DNA from 2 places in the Streptomyces sp. DS1-CR2 genome. Region 1 is predicted to be linked to the other one. Evidence: riboswitches for the same ligand, from Rfam matches in the RefSeq annotation. Region 1 holds a riboswitch; the other holds the start of a gene.
What was found. A riboswitch is a leader RNA that binds a small molecule or an ion and turns the genes downstream of it on or off. The one in region 1 is predicted to bind cyclic di-AMP.

Region 1 (3,882 bases):
CGTGACATCGAGGACAAGCTCCCGCGCGGCATCTGGGTGCGCCTGCTCGTCTACGTCTTCGCCGGGCACCTCGTCGCGGGCTTCATCTATCTGCTGTTCACGCTGGGGGCGTCACGCGGGTGACGCCCTTCACCCGGCCTGTCGGTCGGTGACGGTCTCAGTCGAGAAGGCGCTCGCGCAGCCGCTCGCGCTGTGCGGGGGACAGCTTGAGGCCCTCCTCCAGATAGCGGTCGGTGGAACCCCACGTCTGCGTCACCGTCTTGAAGGCGGCGGCCAGGTAGGTGGCGCGGGCGTCGAACAGGGGGCTCAGCAGTTCCATGACCTCGGGGGACATCGCGTCCTTCGAGGCGCTGCTGCGGTGCACCTTGTAGCGGCGGTGTGCCGCGTTCGACTCCAGGTAGTCCGCCTCGATGGCGTCGCGCTCCACACCCACGGCCAGGAGCGTGACCGCTATCGAGAGGCCCGCGCGGTCCTTGCCGGCCGCGCAGTGCATGAGCGCGGGCACGCTGTCCTCGGCGAGGGAGTGCAGCACCTGGCTGTGCTCGGCGGTGCGCTCCGCGATGATCGTCCGGTACGACGTGATCATGCGGTCCGCGGCCTGTCCCTCGGAGAGGGCGGCGCGCAGCTCGTCGAGATTGCCGTCGCGCACCATCTGCCAGAACTCGGCGCCGTCCGCGGGGTCGGTCAGCGGCAGGTTCACGTTCCGCACGCCGGGCAGCGTGACGTCAGGGCCTTCGAGGCGCTGGTCGGCGGCATTGCGGAAGTCGAAGATCGTGTGCAGCCCGAGCGAGGAGAGGAACGCGGCGTCCTCATCCGTGGCGTGCGCGAGGTGACCGCTGCGGAACAGCACGCCCTGCTTGACCCGACGGCCGTCCACGGTCGGCAGACCACCCACATCGCGGAAGTTGCGCACTCCGGCCAACTCGGGCTCGGTGGACGGGACCTGCTGCGTCACGGGGGCTCCTCCCGGTCGGCCGCGGCGCTGCTCGCCTGCGGGCGCCTTCGACGATACGACATGGCTGCCAGGGGCAACCATGTGAGAGACGTCAGGTGATTGCGTGTCTAATGCCCGAAATAAGGCGATAGGTGAGCATTCGCGCCTTACGCCATAACTAGCCCTGAAATGGGAGTAGATGGTCAGCAATGCGTGAGCAGGGTCATAGTCGTGACCGTCCGTGGCGGCCGGGCCGGATGCATTTCCAGTAGGTAGCGCAGTCGCAAAGATCGTAAATCGACGGAGCGTGACGGCTTTTTCCGGAAAAGGGCATTTAAGGATCAAGAACCAGAATATCCAAGGGAATTAGCGCCTTGTCCCCGCGCTCCGCGCTCGCTTACGTTCAGCGCAATCCGGACGGACCGCCTCATCCTGCCGCCGCCCGGAATCCGCACATCGATCCGTGCTCGGCAGGAGCGGGGGACCCAGGTAGACCGCCGTATCCGGCACACCGGCCACGGCTCGGGGTGAAGCCGTGCCCGAAAGGGGTGTGGCCGGGCAGCTCCAGCCCGAACCCGACAGCTCACCTCGCAGGCGACGGAGAGGAATCCCCCATGCCCGCGAAGGGTAAGCACCGCCGTCCCAAGTCCCAGCGCTTCGCGCGCTCGATCGCCGTCGCCGCAACGGGCGGCGTCGCGCTCGCGCTGCCGCTGATGGGTGCCGCCAACGCCGCGCCCCCCGCGGCCGCCCACTCGGTCGCGCAGACCGTCGCCGCTCCCGCCGCGGCCAAGACCTACGCCGTGAAGAGCGGGGACACCCTTGCGAAGATCGCCGACGAGCAGAACGTCAGCGGCGGCTGGAAGAAGCTCTACTCCGACAACCGCTCGGTCATCGGCGGCGACCCGTCCGTGATCCGCCCGGGCCTGAAGCTGACGATCGGCCAGAAGGCCGCGGCCCCCGCCACCCAGGCCGCCGCGCCCAAGGCCGCGGCGGCGACCACCACCGGTTCCAGCTACGCGCTGCCCGTCCAGGGCGCCTCCATCGGTACGGCGTACAAGACCGCGGGCGCCATGTGGTCCAGCGGTTACCACACCGGTGTCGACTTCGTGGTCCCGACGGGTACTCCGCTCAAGGCCATAGCCGCGGGCACCGTCGTGTCGGCCGGCCTTGACGGCGCGTACGGCAACGAGGTCGTCATCCAGCACGCCGACGGCAAGTACTCGCAGTACGCCCACATGTCGTCCCTCTCCGTCTCGTCCGGGCAGACCGTGACCGAGGGCCAGCAGATCGGCCTCTCCGGCGCGACCGGCAACGTCACGGGACCGCACCTGCACTTCGAGATCCGCACCACCCCGAGCTACGGCTCGGACGTGGACCCGGTCGCGTACCTCCGTGCGCACGGGGTCTCTCTCTGATCTCGATGGCGTGATGTGAGCGTGTGACGTGAGCTGTGAAGTGAAGCTGTCTCACTGACGCGTGACGTGAAGGGGCGGGTCCGGTTCCGGGCCCGCCCCTTGGTCGTGACCTCCGCCGCATCCCCGTCGTATTCCTGACATCGCGAAACTGACCGGGTGGGCTATATCACCACCCGTCAACCCCTTCCTACGGTCGCGTAGGTCACATCGCAGGGTGAAAGATGTGTGGTCGTGGCAAACGAATCGAGATCACTCAACGGCGGCACGATTCGGTCCTACGCGGCGGTGGGGGACAGCTTCACCGAAGGCGTCGGGGACCCCGGTCCCGACGGGGCCTTCGTGGGCTGGGCCGACCGTCTCGCCGTCCTCCTGGACGACCGGACCCCCGAGCACTCCTTCCGGTACGCGAACCTCGCCGTGCGCGGCAAGCTCCTCGACCAGATCGTGGAGGACCAGCTCCCGCGAGCCGTCGAACTCGCCCCGGACCTGGTGACCTTCGCCGCCGGCGGCAACGACATCATCCGTCCCGGCACCGACCCCGACGACGTCGCGGAGCGCTTCGAGAAGGCCGTGGCCCGGCTGACCTCCGCCGTCGGCACGGTCATGGTGACCACCGGCTTCGACACCCGGGACGTCCCGGTCCTCAAGCATCTGCGCGGCAAGATAGCGACGTACAACGGGCATGTGCGCGCGGTCGCCGACCGCTACGGCTGTCCGGTGCTCGACCTGTGGTCCCTCAAGACCGTTCAGGACCGCCGTGCCTGGGACGACGACCGGCTGCACCTCTCGCCCGAGGGCCATACGCGGGTCGCGCTGCGGGCGGGGCAGGCGCTCGGCGTCGAGGTGCCGGCGGACCCGGACCAGCCGTGGCCGGCGCAGCCGCCGCGCGGCACGCTGGAGGTCCGGCGCGACGACATCCACTGGGCGCGGGAGTTCCTGGTGCCGTGGATCGGCCGACGGCTGCGGGGCGAGTCGTCCGGGGATCATGTGGCAGCGAAGCGGCCGGACTTGCTGCCGCTCTGACGGGAACGGCGCGCGTGATGGGGGAGCTTGCCCTTGGGGACGGCTCCCCCGCGCCATTCCCCCGGGGCCACCCCGCGCTCGCTGGGGAGCCCGACGTCGCGCCGCCGTCAGCCTGACGTCGTAGTCGTAGTCGTAGTCGTAGCCGTCAGGTCCGCCCGCTCAAGTCCCAGCTCCCGGGCCAGCGCGTCGTCCACCCACTCCTGCATGCGCGCCCGCGAGACCGTCCCCGTGTACGCGGTCATCTGCACCGCGAGCCCGTCGAGGAGCGCCGTCAGGCGCAGCGCGGCGCCCGCCGGGTCCGGGCAGCGGAACTCGCCCGCCGCCACGCCCTCCGCGACGACCTCGCTGAGCGCCGCCTTCCACTGCTTGTCCAGGTCGCGGGTGACCGCCCGCAGCGCGGGCTCACGCAACGCCGCGGACCAGCCCTCGATCCACAGTCGCCACCCCTTGGCCTGCCCCGTCGGCGCGTACCAGCGCACGGCCGAGCGCAGCCGGCGCAGCGCCGTCGTG
Region 2 (3,882 bases), 6.7 Mb from region 1:
TGCGGGCGCTGGTCTTCAACTGCACTCTCAAACGCTCGCCGGAGACGAGCAACACCCAGGGCCTGATCGACCGCAGCACCGCCATCATGGAAGCCCAGGGAGTTCACGTCGACGTCGTCCGGGCCGTCGACCACGACATCGCCACGGGCGTGTGGCCCGACATGACGGAGCACAGCTGGGAGACCGACACCTGGCCGGACCTCTACCGTCAGGTCATGGCCGCCGACATCCTCGTGCTGGCCGGCCCGATCTGGCTGGGCGACAACAGCTCCGTGACGAAGCGGGTGATCGAACGCCTCTACGCCTGTTCCAGTCTTCTCAACGACGCAGGACAGTACGCCTATTACGGCCGCGTCGGCGGCTGCCTGATCACCGGCAATGAGGACGGTGTCAAACACTGCGCGATGAATGTCCTCTACAGCCTGCAACACCTGGGTTACACCATCCCTCCCCAGGCCGACGCCGGATGGATCGGTGAGGCCGGCCCCGGCCCCTCCTACCTCGACCCGGGTTCCGGCGGCCCCGAAAACGACTTCACCAACCGCAACACCACCTTCATGACCTGGAACCTGCTGCACCTGGCCCGGGCATTGAAAGATCTCGGTGGCATCCCCGCCTACGGCAACCAGCGCACCGCCTGGGACGCCGGCTGCCGCCACGACTACGAAAACCCGGAACACCGGTAGCGGCACCCGCAGGGAAACGGACCATCCCGCCCTGGCGACGGTCAGATGCCGCGCACGCCGCGAACGCCCGCACACCCCGGCACCAGCCGCCCGCGTCCCGTCAGCCCACCGCACAACCAGAGCCGAGGAAGCGGCCCGTCCCACGGCTCACCACAACGCGGCGTTTCCTGCCGGGAAGCAGGAACGAGCCGCTCCCATAAGCGCGTTCGCGCTCGCGTCCAGCACGCCTTCGCTCGGATGTAGGGCTGAAATATCCCGCTCGCGTGACTGGCGAATCAAAGGAAAAGGCGTACACCGCGCCCTGCTCACTGCACGACCTCGGCCTTGCCGAATAGAGCACCCGCCCAGCGACAGACGACCGGACCTCACGAACTCGCGGATCATGTCGGAACAGCCTTTAGTCGCGCGCCCAGCCGAGTTCCCGCTCTGTCTGCACCGGCGCCGCAACTCCGGCATTGCCGTCATGTTCCATGCGGCCGAGTAACTGCCCCTATTCCTGCGCTTCTTCGCGGCGGACCTTCGGTTCGTGTCCGCCCTGACGCAGGTGCGTGCGGAGTTCCCGTCCCTCGTCCAGTCGACCACTGAGGCCCGGGATTAACCAGGCCTCCCACGCAGAGAGATACCTGCCCGGAAAACCGGAGTCGGCAGAGGATTTCAGCAGCCTCCTCCCGGTCCAGGCCGGGGACCTTCACTGGCATACCAGTGACGATCGGCAACTGAATCCCCATCACATGCAGACCGTCTTCTGAGCTCACGCGCATCCTGAGCCGGCAAGATCTCCGGGGGCAGCATCGGAGCCCTCACCTGTCCCGCCCCCGGGTATCCCGGGAGGCCAGCAGGCCAGCGGGCCGGCGGGCCGGCGGGAAGGGCACTCCGATGATGGAGCCCGTCGACCTCACCTCAGTCGATCCCTGAGCCAAACCGCACAAGGCCACACTCAGGCGCCATCCCGATCGGCACCCGCTCATGAACCGTGCAGCGGGGACGTCCGTCGGTCCGCGCGACCGCGCCAGCATTAATGGCGATATGCCGCATACAGTACCAAAAGCGACACGACGCTATGTCCGTCTTTGCGTGAGAAGTTGCCCTTTCGCATTATTAGCGGTGTAAGCGAAGCTCTGCCTCTATCACGAGGTATTGATGCGAAATATCGCACTCTGATACACCGTCGACCGTCATTCCAACCCGCATCGGCATTCAGTGAACCGTGTCACACGGCCGGACGCGGGCCCCGAGCTCTGCTGAACCCACTTCCCTTCTACGCAAAGCGGGTTGGGCTTTTCGATCAAAGAGAGCGGCGGGTTCTGGTCGCCCGAGGCAGGGATCTCACATTCCGTTCTCGGAATTCTGGTCTTGTTCTGTCGGCTCCTTCTCGCCTAATGTCGCCGTCAATCCGGATGGAACGCCGAATCCTGCCGCTATCCGGATTCCCTCCCATCCACTCGGTTACGCACGGCAGGAGCGGGGGACCCAGGTAAGCCGCCGATCTGGTTTCCGGAACGGCTCGGGGTGAAGTCGCATTCGCAGTGCGACCGGACATCTCCCGTCCGAACCCGACAGCTCACCTCGCAGGCGACGGAGAGGAACACGACATGCCCTCAAAGGGAAAGCACCGCCGCCCCAAGTCCATCTCGTTCACCCGGGGAATCGCCGCCGCAGGCACGGGCGCAGCTGTGCTCGCTCTCCCGGTGCTCGGCGCGACCAGCGCCGGCGCAGCGCAGGCCGCCCCGGCCGCAAAGAGCGCCGCGGCCCCCACGACGTACGTCGTCGCCGCGGGCGACTCCCTCGTCAAGATCGCCCGAGAGCACTCTCTGAGCGGCGGCTGGAAGAAGCTGTACCAGGACAACCGAGCCGCCCTCGGTGACAACCCGGGGCTGATCCACCCCGGTGTCAAGCTCACGCTCGGCAAGAAGAGCCCGGCCAAGCCCGCAGCCACCAGGGCGTCCGCCGAGCGGGCCGACCGCTCCGAGAACCGGACCACGCTCGCCGCCGCCCCGGCGAAGAAGTCCTACACGAACGACCTCGACGGCTGGATCAAGGAGTCGCTCGACATCATGGCCAAGCACAACATTCCCGGCTCCTACGAGGGCATCCACCGCAACATCATGCGCGAGTCCTCCGGCAACCCGCTGGCCATCAACAACTGGGACTCCAACGCTGTCGCAGGAACCCCGTCCAAGGGGCTCCTGCAGGTCATCGACCCCACGTTCACCGCGTACCACGTGCCCGGCACGTCGATGAACAGCTACGACCCGGTCGCCAACATCACCGCCGCCTGCAACTACGCGGCCGACAAGTACGGCTCGATCGACAACGTGAACGGCGCGTACTGACAGCCGGTTCCACCATGAGGCTCGCAGTCGTCGCAGGCAGACCACGCTTGCGCGCTTGCGTGCCTTACAAGGAGGACCTCCTGGGCCCGAACGGAAGCCCGACGACTGCCAGTTGAAGCGCATCGATGATGCCATGGCCCTGAAGTCCCGTAAGCATGAAGGGACTTCAGGGCCATTTTGCGTCCTGTCCAACCCCTTGCGCGCCATCACCCCGGTGCATATCCTCCCCGCGAATCGAAGCGCTTCGACATCACGGAGAGAGACAGCATGGCAGACCCACACCCGGTCATCCCCGGGTTCCACCCGGACCCCAGCGTCTGCCGCGTCGGCGACGACTACTACCTCGCGTGCTCGAGCTTCGAGTACGTCCCCGGGGTGCCGCTCTTCCACAGTCGCGACCTGGTGCACTGGCGGCAGATCGGCAACGTCCTCGACCGGCCCGGCCAGTTGCGGCTGCCCTGGGACACACCCTCCTCCGCCGGGATCTACGCGCCGACACTGCGCCACCACGACGGCCGCTTCTGGCTGGTCGTCACCAATGTGAGCCTGGGCGGCGGCAATCTGCTCGTCTCCGCGACCGACCCGGCGGGCCGCTGGTCGGACCCGGTCCCGCTGCCCGGCGTACCGGGCATCGATCCGGATCTCGCCTGGGACGAGGACGGCGCGTGCTGGGTCACGGTCGCCGGGATCTCCCAGGTCCGTATCGACCCGTACACCGGCGAGACGTTCGGCGAGCCGCGCCCGCTGTGGTCCGGCACACCGGGCGCCAAGGCCCCGGAGGCGCCGCACCTGTACCACGTAGGTGACTACTGGTACCTGCTGATCGCCGAGGGCGGCACCGAGCGCGGGCATGCCGTCTCCGT

Region 2: another riboswitch for cyclic di-AMP. It lies ahead of ACY0PA_RS03705 (transglycosylase SLT domain-containing protein); the one in region 1 lies ahead of ACY0PA_RS34760 (LysM peptidoglycan-binding domain-containing M23 family metallopeptidase).

Annotation. Positions count from the first base shown of each region.
Region 1 covers NZ_CM147085.1:7,403,976-7,407,857, forward strand. The annotation lists gene ACY0PA_RS34750 (DUF6126 family protein) at 1-123, shown strand, start outside; gene ACY0PA_RS34755 (tyrosine-protein phosphatase) at 158-955, opposite strand; cyclic di-AMP (ydaO/yuaA leader) riboswitch at 1,364-1,544, shown strand; gene ACY0PA_RS34760 (LysM peptidoglycan-binding domain-containing M23 family metallopeptidase) at 1,549-2,349, shown strand; gene ACY0PA_RS34765 (SGNH/GDSL hydrolase family protein) at 2,581-3,372, shown strand; gene ACY0PA_RS34770 (TetR/AcrR family transcriptional regulator) at 3,480-3,882, opposite strand, start outside.
Region 2 covers NZ_CM147085.1:745,535-749,416, forward strand. The annotation lists gene ACY0PA_RS03700 (flavodoxin family protein) at 1-686, shown strand, start outside; cyclic di-AMP (ydaO/yuaA leader) riboswitch at 2,120-2,276, shown strand; gene ACY0PA_RS03705 (transglycosylase SLT domain-containing protein) at 2,279-3,019, shown strand; partial or broken gene ACY0PA_RS03710 (glycoside hydrolase family 43 protein) at 3,287-3,882, shown strand, end outside.